Regions from separate parts of the Nocardia sp. NPDC102475 genome, predicted to be linked through region 2. Evidence: riboswitches for the same ligand, from Rfam matches in the RefSeq annotation. Region 2 holds a riboswitch; each other region holds the start of a gene.
The links. Region 2 has a riboswitch for S-adenosylmethionine ahead of ACZ60G_RS19605 (aminotransferase class V-fold PLP-dependent enzyme). Riboswitches for the same ligand answer to the same signal wherever they lie in the genome.

Region 1: another riboswitch for S-adenosylmethionine. It lies ahead of ACZ60G_RS28365 (amino acid ABC transporter permease); the one in region 2 lies ahead of ACZ60G_RS19605 (aminotransferase class V-fold PLP-dependent enzyme).
Region 3: another riboswitch for S-adenosylmethionine. It lies ahead of ACZ60G_RS39440 (rhodanese-like domain-containing protein); the one in region 2 lies ahead of ACZ60G_RS19605 (aminotransferase class V-fold PLP-dependent enzyme).

What each region holds. Positions count from the first base shown of each region.
Region 1 is NZ_JBVJLS010000017.1:92,154-97,070, reverse strand. It holds gene ACZ60G_RS28380 (LppM family (lipo)protein) at 1-684, shown strand, start outside; gene ACZ60G_RS28375 (glycosyltransferase family 2 protein) at 693-1,835, shown strand; gene ACZ60G_RS28370 (hypothetical protein) at 2,018-2,725, opposite strand; SAM riboswitch class I at 3,064-3,157, shown strand; gene ACZ60G_RS28365 (amino acid ABC transporter permease) at 3,167-4,162, shown strand; gene ACZ60G_RS28360 (amino acid ABC transporter ATP-binding protein) at 4,159-4,917, shown strand, end outside.
Region 2 is NZ_JBVJLS010000010.1:96,099-101,015, forward strand. It holds gene ACZ60G_RS19590 (WXG100-like domain-containing protein) at 1-86, opposite strand, end outside; gene ACZ60G_RS19595 (magnesium and cobalt transport protein CorA) at 91-435, opposite strand; gene ACZ60G_RS19600 (YbaB/EbfC family nucleoid-associated protein) at 439-951, opposite strand; gene ACZ60G_RS19605 (aminotransferase class V-fold PLP-dependent enzyme) at 1,218-2,540, opposite strand; SAM riboswitch class IV at 2,587-2,700, opposite strand; gene ACZ60G_RS19610 (LysE family translocator) at 2,814-3,449, shown strand; gene ACZ60G_RS19615 (DHA2 family efflux MFS transporter permease subunit) at 3,494-4,917, opposite strand, start outside.
Region 3 is NZ_JBVJLS010000034.1:46,904-51,820, forward strand. It holds gene ACZ60G_RS39425 (amidohydrolase family protein) at 1-438, opposite strand, end outside; gene ACZ60G_RS39430 (FAD-dependent oxidoreductase) at 564-1,952, opposite strand; gene ACZ60G_RS39435 (Rv0361 family membrane protein) at 2,259-2,714, shown strand; SAM riboswitch class IV at 2,780-2,896, shown strand; gene ACZ60G_RS39440 (rhodanese-like domain-containing protein) at 2,911-3,327, shown strand; gene ACZ60G_RS39445 (O-succinylhomoserine sulfhydrylase) at 3,324-4,538, shown strand; gene ACZ60G_RS39450 (DUF8020 domain-containing protein) at 4,660-4,917, opposite strand, start outside.

The DNA.
Region 1 (4,917 bases), on a different contig from region 2:
GCAGTACTGCTGGCCGCGATGCTGGTGCCCATGCTCGCGGGCTGCCTGCGGGTGCAGGTGTCGATGGGTGTGTCGTCCAATGACCGGGTCTCCGGTCGGATCGTGGCCGCGGTGGTTCCCGCGGACGCCAATGACAAGGGCCCGCAGTTGAAGGCGCCCGATTCGCTGGCCGCGAAGGTGCGGGTCGAGCCGTACAGCCAGGACGGCTATGTGGGCAGCAAGGTGTTCTTCGAGGATCTGTCCTTCGGTGAGGTCGGCCAGCTCGGCGCGCTCTCCGATCAGACCCAGGGCATGTTCAACCTGTCGTTCCAGCGCACCGGCGACCTGGTCAGCCTCAATGGCCGGGTCGATCTGAAATCCGTTCCGCCGCACGGTTCGGATGTGCAGTTCACCGTGGCTTTCCCGGCCCGCGTCGCCAAGACCAACGGCAATCGCGAGGACGACTCGACCGTCTCCTGGAAACTGCCGCCCGGCGATGTCTCTACCCTGCGCGCCGAGGTCAGCTACGCGGACCCGAATACCCGCTCCTTCGCGGGCTGGGCAGGCATCGTCGGTGGTATCACCCTCGCCGTCGCCGCCATCATCGCCGCCATCGCCTACATGGACCGCAACCCGGCACCGCCCGGCGCACCGGAAACCAACTTCTCACCGAGCAATCTGTGGCGTTCGCTGACCCGCCGCTGACGCGAACGTTGCGCGCGGGCGCGGCGATCGCCGCGTGGGCGGGTGCGGGTATCGCGCTGTTCGGTTGCGGGACCGCGTTATTCAACCGCGTGACGGTGCGCAGGCTCTCGACCGGACCGAATACGGTGATCGAGCCGGTGTCGGTGTGTATCCCGGCACGCGATGAGGCACACCGACTGCCCGAGCTGATCGATGATCTCCGTGGTCAGGCGGGTGTGCCGCGACTACAGGTGCTGATTCTCGACGACGCGTCGTCGGACGGGACCGAAGCGGCCGCGCTCGACGCGATTGCGGGCGATTCGCGCTTCACTGTGTTCCGCTCCGAGGCCGAACCCGCGCCCGGATGGACCGGAAAGGCCGCGGCCTGCGCGCGACTGGCCGAGTTGGCGGATGCCACGGTGCTGATCTTTCTCGATGCCGATGTGCGACTGGCACCGAATGCGATCGCCGCGGCGACCGCCGAATTGCGCCGCAGCCGAGCCGCATTGTTGTCACCGTGGCCGTACCAGGTGACCGAATCGCTGGCCGAGGCGCTGGTGCAGCCGCTGCTGTGCTGGTCGTGGGCGACGAGCCTGCCGATCGCGGCCGCCAATCGCAGCCTGCGCCCCTCGACAGCCGTGGCCTGCGGCCAGTTCTTGGTGTTCGACGCCACCGCCTACCACGCCATCGGCGGGCATTCCGCGGTCGCCGCGAGCCCGACCGAGGACCTGGATATCGCTCGCGCACTGCGTCGCTCGGGTCGCCGGACCGCGCTGGTCGCGGCAGGCCGAGCGGCGAGCACCCGAATGTACCGTGGCGCAGCCGAACTGGAGATCGGTTACAACCGCTGGCTGTGGTCCGCGTACGGCGGCACGACAATCGGCGGCGCGGCGGTGGGAGCCGTTGCGACACTGGCCTACTGGGCGCCCCCATTGGCCGCGATCGGCGGCCGGGGCTCCATACGCACCGCCGGTCTCATCGGCTACGGCGCCGCGGTCGCCAGCCGCCTGCTCGCGCGCTCACTGGAACGCGGCACCACGACCCGCACGGACGCCCTTGCGGCCCTGGCACATCCGATCTCCATCGACGCCTACCTCCGCCTCTGGACCCGCGCCCACCGCGCCCACCGCACCAACACCTTGACCTGGAAGTCCCGCCCCTTGACCCGCTGATCAAGATCAGGTGGAATCCGTGACGGCATCGCCCGAGAAGACCCAGCCGCCAGTGCCACCTGATCTTGATCGGTCCTCAGGACTCTCGGGGATGGGCGGGCTGCTCCGGCGACCGCAGTCGATTCCGCGGGGCCGGGATCTGTCCACGGGCCCCGAGCCTGTCTCGGCCAGGGGCCCGTGGATCAGCGCACTGTGGTGAGTCCTATGGTCGGGACGAAGAAGCAGGACTTGGTGCCGTTGTCCACGGTTCCGAAGACTGCGGCGAGTACCGTGCCGGATCCTGTGTCGACCGGAACCGCGCGCACCCCACCGACCGGGAATACGGCGAAGAAGTCTTGGACGGCGCGTTCGGCCATTGGCCTTATCTCGGTCGGGGTTTCGGCGGGCACCATCGTGCGGACCACATCGGAGATCGATCCCATGGCGGTGATGCCGCTGCGGCCATTGGCCAGGTTGACCCAGGCGACGTTCATGCCCGAAGCATTCGTGCCGTCCGGGCCGAGGCCGTAGGGGACGAAGGTGAACATGACCTGGCCCGCCTTGACGGCGGTCGGGTCGAGTCCCGGAATGGCCACCGTGGTTTTGGGCCACGGCCCCGGGACCGCGCCCGCAACCGCGGGCACCAGACCGAGGCTGCCGGTGCCGGAGCAGAGCGGCGCGACCGCCGGGTACAGGAACGGGTCGATGCCGAAGGTGCGCAGCGCGTCCACGACGGCTCGGTAACCGGCGAACAGATCACCGGGTGCGGCCTGGGCGGACGGCGCGGTCGCGGCCGGAACGGCTGGTGCGGGTATCGGCGCCGGACCCGCGGCGGCGATGCCGGGGGCGGCGAGAGTCAGCGCGGCCGTAGCGGTCGCGATGGCGGTTAGCGTGGTCAGACGGCGCAGCATGGTCACGGCGGACCTCCTCATCGTCGGGCACGAATCGAGGTCCGAGAGTACTCCGGCAAACCTTCGCAACAGCGTTTATTCGGGTGGTCGACACGTTCGTGCCGCGCGCCCCTATGGGCCGCCAAGGCGATCCGCAGGCGGGCAATCCGGACGAAGAGCACGCGGAGAACTCGGTCCGAAATGCCGCGATCCACCGCATGACCGGGCCAATAGTGCCTGCTCACGACCCTGCAAACAAGGTCTGCGCTCACGCTGATTCGTATCCTTGTGCCGGACTTCGCCTGCTTCGCATGATATTTCGGCTAGACCCATTGACCGACCCGTGCTCGGCGTCGGACACACCATCCAGAGCGACCGAGAGACCTGGCTCATCGACGTCGCAGCAACCCCCCGGTCACCGGGTGCGGGTGCTTCCGCCGGGAACGATGGAGGAACCGAAATATGAGCGCATCCGTCGCATCCGATACTCCGGTATCGGATGTCCCGATACCGGCTGCACCCACCGCCACCGTAAGCACTACCGACGCACCGGCGATCGCCAAGCCCTGGCACCCCTGGCGCTGGGTTGTCAGCGCCATCGCGCTCGTGCTGCTCGCCCAGTTCGTCCATGGACTGGCCACCAATCCGGGCTGGGATTGGTCGACGTTCGCCAAGTACTTCACCGCGAAATCGGTGCTGTCGGCGCTGAAGGTCACCTTGGAGCTGACCCTGTGGGGTACGGCACTGGGATTCCTGATCGGTACGGCATTGGCGATCGCCCGACTGTCGAATAATCCGGTGCTGCGGGTGATCTCGTGGGTCTACATCTGGGCGTTCCGCTCGATTCCGCTGATCGTGCAGCTGCTGTTCTGGTTCAACATCGCCTACCTGTACCACACGCTCTCGCTCGGAATCCCGTTCGGCCCTTCCTTTCTCACCTTCGAGGTGAACGGGGTGATCAGCGGTTTCACCGCGGCGGTCATCGGACTCGCACTGCATCAGGCGGCGTATGCGGCCGAGATCATCCGCGCCGGATACATTTCGGTCGATCCGGGGCAGCTGGAAGCGGCTGCCGCACTCGGTATTCCACGGGGGCGCCAGTTCCGCACGGTCATCGTCCCGCAGGCCATGCGCTCGATTCTGCCGAATGCGACCAATGAGGTGATCAGCCTGTTCAAGGGCACCTCGATCGTCTCGGTCATGGCGATCGCGGAACTCTTCTACCAGGTCCAGGTGATCTACGGCCGCAACGGCCGGGTGGTGCCACTGCTCATGGTGGCCACGATCTGGTACATCGTGCTGACCACGATTCTGTCGGTGGTGCAGTTCTATATCGAACGCCACTACGCCAAGGGCGCGCACCGCACGCCCCCACCGACACCGGTGCAGAAGGTTCGGCGCAGACTCCGCGAAATCGCCGAAATCGGTTCCACCGCACCGCGCGGGGCTACCCGATGAGCGCGCCGGTGGCCCCGGCTCCTGCGGTACAGGTGCGCGGGGTGCGTAAGTCCTACGGCAGCAGCGAGGTACTCACTGGCATCGACCTGACCGTACGGGCCGGTGAAGTGGTCACCGTGATCGGACCGTCCGGTTCCGGCAAGTCGACGCTGCTGCGGGTGGTCAACCACCTGGAGTCGCTGGATGCGGGCACCGTGCACATCGACGGCGAACTGATCGGATATCGGCTGCGCCGCAATAAGTTGCACGCGCTGTCAGACCGCGAAGTGCGCAAACAGCGCTCGCATATCGGCTTCGTCTTCCAGCAGTTCAATCTCTTCCCGCATCTGACGGTGCTCGACAATGTCACGCTCGCACCGATTTCCGCGCAGGGTCGTCCGCGTGCGGAAATCGAGTCCGAGGCACGGGATTTGCTCGAGCGGGTCGGCATCGGCGACCTGACCGACGCCTATCCGCGGCGGCTGTCCGGCGGACAACAGCAGCGCGTTGCCATCGCGCGGGCGTTGGCACTGCGACCGCCGGTGATCCTCTTCGACGAACCCACCTCCGCACTGGATCCGGAGCTCGTCGGCGAAGTCCTCGATGTGATCCGCGATCTCGCCGACGGCGGGACCGCGCTGGTGATCGTCACCCACGAAATCGGTTTCGCCCGTGAGGTCGCCGACACCGTCGTATTCCTCGACGGCGGCGTGATCGTCGAACAAGGTCCGCCCGCCGCCGTACTCGACAACCCGCAACACCCGCGCACCCGCGCA
Region 2 (4,917 bases):
AACAGCTTGGTCTCATCGGCCTTCGGCCAGCGATAGACGACGACCGCCGCCACCGGCTCCAGCGCCGCTGGTATCTGCAATCCCATGCGGCTACCCCTTGCCGTTCTCGTCGAGCAGACCGGTGATCTTCTCGACGGCCGACTCGAAATCCCCATCGGTCGTCGACACGGCGTCCGCGACGGCGGTGAAACGCTTTTGGACCGATCCGAGCAGGCTGATCACGCGGTCGAGCATCTCGGTCGCGTCCTCGACAGGGCCGAGGAAGTTCTGCAGGAAGGCCTGTCCGAATTCGTCATCGCCGATGCCGTCGCCGTCCTCGCTCAGCGCGCTGGTGAATTCCGCCACTTCGGCGGCGAATTCGGTGCCCAGCGCACCGATTTCGGTCGCGATCGAACGGAACTGCTCCGGATCGAGCCGGAAGTTGCTGTTGCCCATGACCTACCAGCCCTTCCAGTGCGGGCCCTCATCGTCCGGATCCTCGTCCAGCCGCCGGGGGAACTCGATCTGTGGTTCCGTTTCGGGCTCCGGCGGAGGCGGCGGCAGGATATTCCCGTCGGGCCGGGCGATCGTGGGCAGTTCGCCGAACGGATCCTCGGGCAGCCCGACCTCCGATACCGCCGCCAGCACCGGCGCCAGGCGCGCGTCGAGCTGCTCCTTGGCGGCCCGGGCCGCGGCCTGCGCCGCCTCGGTCACCGCCGCACCGAGCCGCTCCGGATTCGAGCGCTTGAACGCCTCCGGCGCCACCCACACATCCAGCGGAATACCCGCCGAATTAGCCGTCACCCGAACCAGCTGATCCTGTGACCAGCCCTGCACGGTCAGGTTCGCGAGCTCGGATTTGGCCGCGCCGAACTGCTCTAGCTGCCGCTCGTAGACATCGGTCATCTGGTCGACTCGTCCGAGCATCCCGTCCGTCCAGGACTGGAGCGCGTCCCGCTCTGCCGAATTCATTCAGCCGCCTTCCATTCCCCCGCCCCGGCCGGACGAGTGCCATCACACTTCTAGACGCAAGGGCTGGAGCGGCGGTTCCGTGGTACCGCAAATTGTTTGGTGAATTCTTCAGAGCGAAGCCTGCGCGCCCGAGGGATCACGCCAGCCTGGCCGAATCCGCTTGCGAGGTCCCGCGCATGTTCCTCCGCTGCTTGTGGATTCACCCGGCCCTCGGACCGCGTCGGCCCAATGCCGCGGGGGAGCTACGACTGCGCGGGCGGCTCCGATCAGCCGATCGAGCAGGGCGCGGCGCCGTCGTTGGTGTCGGGGCTGGCGAAGGGACGGGTCTCCGGTGTCGGATTCCAAAGTCCGTCAGTACTGGCGTAATTCCACGACGCCCCCTTGTCGACCAGGGTAGCGATGGCCTCGACCAGCCGATCCACATCGTCGGAGCTGGTGCCGAGGCCGATGCTGGCACGCAGCGCACCGTCCAGGCCGAGCCGCTCGAGCAGCGGGTGGGCGCAGAAGCGGCCGTCGCGAATGCCGATGCCGTGCTCCGCGGAGAGATAGGCCGCGACGTGTCCGGGGACGAATCCGTCCAGCGTGAAGGCGACGATGCCGACGGTGTCGGGGCTGTCGTCCCAGATGCGCAGCAGGTTGACGCCCGGAATCGTGGACAGCCCGGCGCGCAGGCGATCGGCGAGCCGTCGCTCATGCGCGGCAAGGGTTTTCGGATCGATCGCGCACAGCGCGTCGCATGCGGCGGCGAGCGCGGCCGCACCCAGGACATTCGGCGAACCGGCCTCGTGACGCTGCGGCGCCGATGCCCATTCCGCGCCGGTAGTGGTGACCTCGCGGACCGCCCCGCCGCCCGCCAGATACGGTTCGGCGGCATCGAGCCAATCCCGGCGTCCGACAAGCACTCCCGCGCCGAACGGTGCGTAGAGCTTGTGCCCGGAAAAGGCGAGGTAGTCGACTCCGGTGGCGCGCAGGCTGATTCGACGATGCGGTGCCAGTTGCGCGGCATCGACGAGAATGCGTGCACCGCACTGGTGCGCGATGGTGGCCAGGCGCTCGAGCGGCAGCACCTCACCGGTCACATTCGATGCTCCGGTGACCGCGAGCAATGCCGCCGGCCTACTGCACAATTCGGCGATCAGCTGACGGATCGTCTCATCGACGGTCGCCGCGGCTTTGACGACGCGACGACCGTGCCGGGTCCAGGGCAGGAAGTTCGCATGATGTTCGATATCCAGCACCACGGTGTCGCCGGGCACGCAGGCGGCGAGCAGATTCAGCGAATCGGTGGTGTTGCGGGTGAACACCACGACTTGGTCGTCGGCGGCGTCGAGGAAGCGGGTGACCGAACCACGCGCGGCCTCGTAGCACTCGGTGGAGATTCGCGAGGCGTAACCGGCGCCGCGGTGCACGCTCGCGTAGAACGGCAGCAGCTGCTGCACGCGGTCGGTGACCTGCGCCAATGCCGGTGCGCTAGCGGCGTAGTCGAAGTTCGCGTAGGTGGTCGTTCCGCCCTGCACGAGCGGCACCCGGAGGTCGTCGCCGGAAACACGGGCGAGGGCAGCACACCTCTGTTCAACTACAGCGGTCATCACAAAATCCCATCGGCTGTGGGACCCGAAATCAGGTGATCATCCGAGTCCGCGCTTGCCGCACCCGGTCGGGCTGCGGCCCGGTCGTCACCCGGAGCACCCCACCGCGGAGGAGGGTTGCCGACCAGCTAGCCGGGGCTTGACGCTGGTACTCATGACCTGAACCGAGATTGGCAGATGCCGCACCGCCCTGTCAACCGGCCACTTGCTGCATACACATGCAGTCGAATAAATAAACTTGCAATGCCGAGTGATATGCGATCTGATCGAGAGGTGACACTTTCCCTGCTGCTCAGCTTTATCGGCCTGTGCATTCTGCTGTCGATCACGCCCGGCCCGGATTCGTTCCTGGTGCTGCGATTCTCGATCGTGGACGCGCGACCCGGTATTGCCGCGGCGATCGGCTCGGCATTGGGCGGGATCGTGTGGGCGGTGGTGGTCGCGGCGGGCGTCGCCGCCCTGCTGGAACAGTCCGCGACGGCCTACCGGACGCTCAAGGTCATCGGCGGAATCTACCTGGTGTACTTGGGAATTCGCGCGCTGATCGATCACCGCAAGCAGCGCGGGGCGGGCACCGCCGCGGCGGCCGGACAGTCGGCCGCGCAGGCTCCCGTCTCGATCCGCTCGGCATTCGCCGCAGGCCTGGTGTCGTGCATGTTCAACCCGAAGGTCGGGCTGTTCTACCTCGCGGTACTGCCGCAATTCCTCACCGATGTCACGTTTTTGAACACTCTCGCGCTCGGGGCCATCGAATGCTCCATAGCCGCCGTCGAGATGATCCTGCTCGCCGTGCTGGCGTCACGAGCGGTTGCGATGTTGCGCCGCCCACAGGTTCGCGATCGGCTCGAACAGATCAGCGCGGCCATTCTCGCCGCGCTCGGCATCGGCACGGCCGCTTCCGCCGCGTAATCCGTCGTGCGCCTGGCCGGTCGCCACCGACCAGGCGCACAGCGTCACCGGTTTGGCTGAATCTCCTTGCGCCACAGCAATAGTGACGCGAACAACGAGATGACCGAGGCAGCCGTGAGCCACCAGAACGCTTGCCGGAATCCGGCATCCACCGGCAATCCCGCAGCGGCCGCGCGATACAGCACCACCGCGAGCAGTGCCGCTCCGATCGACCCGCCGACCCGCTGCAGAATATTCACGAACGATGCCGCATCCGGCAGCTGCTCGGGCCGTGCCGCGGCGTAGGCCGCAGCGATGATCGGCACCCCGGTCAATCCGGTCGCCACGCCGCGGATCAACAGAAGTGCCTGCACGACAACGGGATTCATCGAAGCATCGCCGAGCGCGAACGGCACGGTGACCGCGGCCGTCACCGCACTGCCGACCACCGCGACCACTCCCCCGCCGTACCGATCGGTCAACCGGCCGCCGATGGGCAGCGCGATGATGCCACCGATCCCGAAGGACATGAGCAGCAAACCCGTCGCGATGAGACCGTCGCGGTGCAGCACTTGAAAGTACAACGGCAGCAACAGCATTGCCCCGAACAGCGACGCACCGGCGAAGTAGTTCGCCACATTCGCCGTCGCGAATATCGGATGCCGGAACAGTCCGACATCGAGCAGACTTCCGCCACCACCGCGCACCGACCGCACCACGAACAGGCCGAGCGCCAGCACCCCGACCACCACCGACACCCACACCGTCGGCGCGGAAACGCTACCGCGACTGCCGAATTCACCAAGTCCATAGACCAGCGCCGACAGCCCGACCGCGATCAATGCGAATCCGGTGGCATCGAATCGACCGCCGTTGCCCGACGCCTGCGCCCGCGGCAACAACCGACGCCCCAGGACGAATGCCACCAGCCCGAACGGGATATTGATCAGGAACAACCACTCCCAGTCCAGATTCGCCAGCATGACGCCGCCGATGGTCGGTCCGATCGCGGGCGCGGCGACCACCGCGATGCCGACGACACTCATCACCCTGCCCAACCGATGCGGACCCGCGACCTGCCCGAGCAGCGTCTGCCCGGCGGGCACCAATAGCCCCGCGGCCAGCCCCTGCGCGATCCGAAAACCGATGAGCCAGCCGATATTCGGAGCCAGCGCACACAGTCCTGAGGTCACCGTGAATCCGGCGAGCGCGGTCAACCAGACCCGGTCCATTCCGAATTGCCGCCCGAGCCAACCGCACAGCGGCAGCGTGACGGCGAGTGCGAGCAGATACCCGCTCGCGATCCACTGGGCACTGTCCAGTGCCGCACCGAGATCCGTCGCGATGGAGTTCAGCCCGATATTCACCAGCGACGTGTCCAACATGCTCATGACGGCGCCGAAGACCACCACACCGGCCACCCGCCAGACCCGTGCGGGAATGGGTTCGAGTGCGGGCGCGGTGGCGGCGACGGCCGTTCGAGTATCCG
Region 3 (4,917 bases), on a different contig from region 2:
GAACACCGGCAGCTTCGAGATCACCGGCTGCATCGAGGTGAGCATGTTGCCGTCGATATACACCTCGACATGCCAGCCGACGAGATCGTGCGCGCGCAATGCCTGCAACGTCATCGCGGTGATATCCGGGGCCGCGCGCTTGACGTTGAACCGCAGCGCACGCACACCGATCCGGTCGAGTTCGATGATCTCTTGGTCGGTGGCGTCGGGGTCCAGCGCCGTTACGCCGACCCAACCCTCGCCGAGTTCCGCGAGCGCCGCTTTCAGGTAGGTCTGATCGGTGCCTTGGAACGATCCGCTGACCACGGCACCGCCGCCGACATCGAAGCGCGACATACGCTTTCGATAATCGGCGATGGTGAACGGGTCGGGCAGGTAGCCCTCGTTCTCGGCCAGCGGGAACCGCGGGTCGAAGATGTGGAGATGGGCATCGAACACTTGTACAGAATGCCTCAGAGACGGAATTTCCGCTGCCGCAGACCCGACAGATTTTGCGCTGCCGCAGCCGTGTCGGATTGTCGAGAACCACAGGAGGTGACGGTCACACCCCCGTGGGGTGCGCACTAGACCTTGTGCGGCTCGCTGGCGCGCAGCATGTCCTCGCGCTCGACGACCTTGACGCGCTCGCGGCCCTCCGGCTCGCCGAGGGCGCGCTCGTGCGCGTCCAGGCGGTACCAGCCCTGCCAGGTGGTGAACGGGATGCCCTTGCTCTCCAGGAATTCGGTGACCGCGTCCAGTTCCGGCTTGGCGGCCGGAGTGAAGTTCACGCTGTCGTCGAGCAGGCAGGCAACGGTCTCGTTGGCGTCGCCCTTGGTGTGGCCGATGAGGCCGACCGGGCCGCGCTTGATCCAGCCGGTGACGTAGGTGGCGGGCAGGTAGCGGTCAGCACCGTCGGCGTCTTCGTCGGCGAGGACGCGTCCGGCCTCGTTGGGAACGACACCGGCCTGATCGTCGAACGGCAGGTTGGTCAGGTTCTGCGACAGGTAGCCGACGGCGCGGTAGACAGCCTGGATGTCCCAGTCCTTGAACACGCCGGTGCCCTTGACATTGCCGGTGCCGTCGAGCTGGGTGCGCTCGGTGCGCAGGCCGGCGACCTTGCCGTCCTCGCCGAGGATCTCGGCCGGGGACTCGAAGAAGTGCAGGAACAGCTTGTGCGGGCGGTTACCGACATCGCGGATGGCCCACTGCTCCAGAGTGTTGGCGATCATGTCGACCTGCTTGGAGTGCCTGCGCGCGGCCTCGGAGCCCTCGTCGTAGTCGATGTCCTCGGGATCGACGATGACCTCGATGGTCGGCGAATGGTCGAGTTCACGCAGCTCGAGCGGGGTGAACTTGGCCTGCGCCGGGCCGCGGCGGCCGAAGACGTGCACCTCGATCGCCTTATTGGCCTGCAGGCCGTTGTAGACGTTCGGCGGGATCTCGGTCGGCAGCAGTTCGTCACCAGTCTTGGCCAGCACACGCGCCACGTCGAGCGCAACATTGCCGACACCCAGGACCGCGACCTTCTCCGCGTCCAGCGGCCAGGTGCGCGGCACGTCCGGATGACCGTCGTACCAGGAGACGAAGTCCGCGGCGCCGTAGCTGCCGTCCAGGTCGATGCCGGGGATGGGCAGCGCGCGGTCGGCGTTGGCGCCGGTGGAGAAGATCACCGCGTCATAGAACGTGCGCAGATCGTCGAGGGTGATGTCGGTGCCGTAGTCGATATTGCCGAGCAGGCGGACCTGCGGCTTGTCCAGCACCTTGTGCAGGGCGGTGATGATGCCCTTGATGCGCGGATGGTCCGGCGCGACGCCGTAGCGGATCAACCCGAACGGCGCGGGCATGCGCTCGTACAGGTCGATGCTCACCTCGGCATCGGACTTCATCAACGCGTCGGCGGCGTAGATTCCGGCCGGTCCCGCGCCCACGATCGCGATGCGAAGCGGGCGAGTCGCTGCACTTTGTTCGGTCATCTTTTACGCGCACCCTTATGGTCGAAACAATTACGGCGTCAGTCTTAGCTTAGGCTAACTTGACGCACCCTCTCGGTCGCATCTGCTGATGCGAACAGGCGGCCATCTCGGCTATGACAGCCACGCCGCAGTTTCGCGATTCTATCGGTGGCACAGCGCGCACCCTGCGGCGGTGCGTACACCGGGTGTTTGCTGCCCCGGCCCACCTACCGTGACTACCCGCTCTGCGCACATCTATCAAATCCTCGCGGCGCAAGTCTCGGGGCCGAATGCCGGATACCGCCGTCCACCAGGGATGATCGACCCATGACAGAGCAGCAGGGCACCGATGAAGAACCCGTAATCGAGGTCGATCAGACCGATCGTCGCTCCATCGCGCCGTTCATCGCGGCTGCCGTCTTCGCCGCCGTCGTGCTGGTCGCGATCGTGCTCGGTGCGGTGCTTTCGCCCGCTGAGAAAAATGTCACAGAATCGGACAAGATCGCGGCCGCGGTGCAGCGCTACGCGGAGGCCCGCGCCACCACCGACAACACGCCGCCGCCGGGCGTGGCCTGTCCCGGCTTCGACGAGAGCAAGACGCCGCTCGCCGGTCAGTTCGGCGGGACCGCGGCCGGAAAGTCGATCAAGGTCACCAAGATTGAGAATGCGATGGTCGACGGCGATAAGGCCAAGGCGACGGTGACCATCGCGGTCGAGGGCCGGGAGACCCCGGCAACCTGGAATCTGACCCGCTCCCAAGACCGATGGATCGTCTGCGGTTGATTCCTTATGCGCGGCGCGAACTGGGGTTTGACATGGCGGCCCCTGCCCAGGCAATCTCATTTTCAGGTCATGAGTACCAGCGCCAAGCCCCGGCTGGCTGGTCGGCAACCCTCCTCCGCGGTGGGGTGCTCCGGGTGACGACCTGGCCGTGTACCGAAACCCAGGTGCGGCAAGCGTGGATTCACAGGAGGATCGCATGACATATGCCGGTGATATCACCCCACAGCAGGCGTGGGAGTTGTTGCAGGACAATCCCGAAGCTGTCCTGGTAGACGTGCGCACCGAGGCCGAATGGCGTTTCGTCGGTGTGCCGGATACGACTTCGATCGAACGGCCGACGGTGCTGATCGAATGGGTCGACAGCAACGGCGCCCGCAACGGTGAGTTCGTCGAGCAGCTGACCAAGGCGCTGGAGGGTCGCGATCCGGCCGCGCCCGTCGTCTTCCTCTGTCGCTCCGGACAGCGTTCCATCGGTGCGGCGGTCGCCGCGACCGGGGCCGGCATCGCCCCGTCGTTCAATGTGCTGGAGGGCTTCGAAGGCCCGATCGATGAGCTCGGACATCGCGGCGGCTCCGGCTGGCGCGCCATCGGCCTGCCCTGGCGGCAGTCATGATCACCGGCGGTTCGTTCGACAAGCCGCTGCCCGAAGGTGTCGGTCCCGCGACGCTCGGCGTACGAGGCGGCCTGCGCCGCTCGGGATTCGAGGAAACCGCCGAGGCGCTGTACCTGTCCTCCGGTTTCGTCTACGAGAGCGCCGAGGCGGCCGAGGCCGCGTTCACCGGCGATATCGAGCATTTCGTCTACTCCCGCTACGGCAACCCGACGGTCGCCATGTTCGAGGAGCGGCTACGTCTGATCGACGGCGCCGAAGCATGTTTCGCTACCGCGAGCGGCATGTCGGCCGTATTCACCGCGCTGGGTGCGCTTTTGGGCGCGGGCGATCGACTTGTGGCCGCGCGCAGCCTGTTCGGCTCGTGCTTCGTGGTGTGCAACGAGATCCTGCCGCGCTGGGGTGTGGAGACGGTCTTCGTCGACGGCGATGATCTGGATCAGTGGGAGCAGGCGCTTTCGGTGCCGACCCAGGCCGTGTTCTTCGAGACACCGGCCAATCCGATGCAGACGCTGGTCGACGTGCGCCGGGTGACCGAGCTCGCGCATGCGGCGGGCGCGAAAGTGGTGCTGGACAACGTCTTCGCCACGCCACTGCTGCAGCGCGGTTTCGAACTCGGTGCGGACGTGCTGGTGTATTCGGGTACCAAGCACATCGATGGTCAGGGCCGGGTGCTCGGTGGTGCGATCCTCGGCACCCAGGACTACATCGACGGCCCGGTGAAAAACCTTATGCGCCATACCGGTCCGGCGCTGAGCCCGTTCAACGCATGGACCCTGCTCAAGGGTTTGGAGACCATGCCACTGCGCGTGCGTCACTCGACCGAATCCGCATTGCGCATCGCCCGCTTCCTCGAGGCCAACAAATCCGTCTCGTGGGTGCGCTACCCGTACCTGGAGTCGCATCCGCAGTACGACCTGGCGACCGGCCAGATGAGCGGCGGCGGCACCGTGGTCACCTTCGAACTGAACGCGCCGGAGGCCGAGGCCAAGAAGCGCGCCTTCGAGGTCCTCAACCGCCTGCGCATCATCGATATCTCCAACAACCTCGGCGACTCCAAAACCCTCATCACCCACCCCGCCACCACAACCCACCGCGCCATGGGCCCCGAAGGCCGCGCCACCATCGGCCTGTCCGACGGTGTCGTCCGCATCTCGGTTGGGCTGGAGGATGTCGAGGATCTGCTGAGCGATTTGGACCACGCGCTCAGCTAGATGTATGAGGCTGTGCTGTCGGTAACGCCGGTGTGGAGTCGGCTGGCTGGTGGCTGGTTTCCGCCGCCGGCCGCCGCCATCGGGGATGCGGCGCGCCGTATCGCGCCGCATTGCTGATCACCTAATTCGCAGGTTTCAGAGAAGAGTTCTGCGCCCATTTAGTCGTACCGGCGGGCGCGTTGAGCGTGTCGATCAGCTCCACGGCCGAAAGCATCAGGACCGGTCCCCCGGCAACAATTGTCCCCAGAACGCCGCCGATCCCCGCACCGGCGATCGCGGCAGGTATGCAGCCGACCGCGAACAGCGGCAAACCCACAATGCATCCGGTAACGCCCCCGACGACCAGACCGATCACGGTGCCGACGAATGTGCCGAGCGT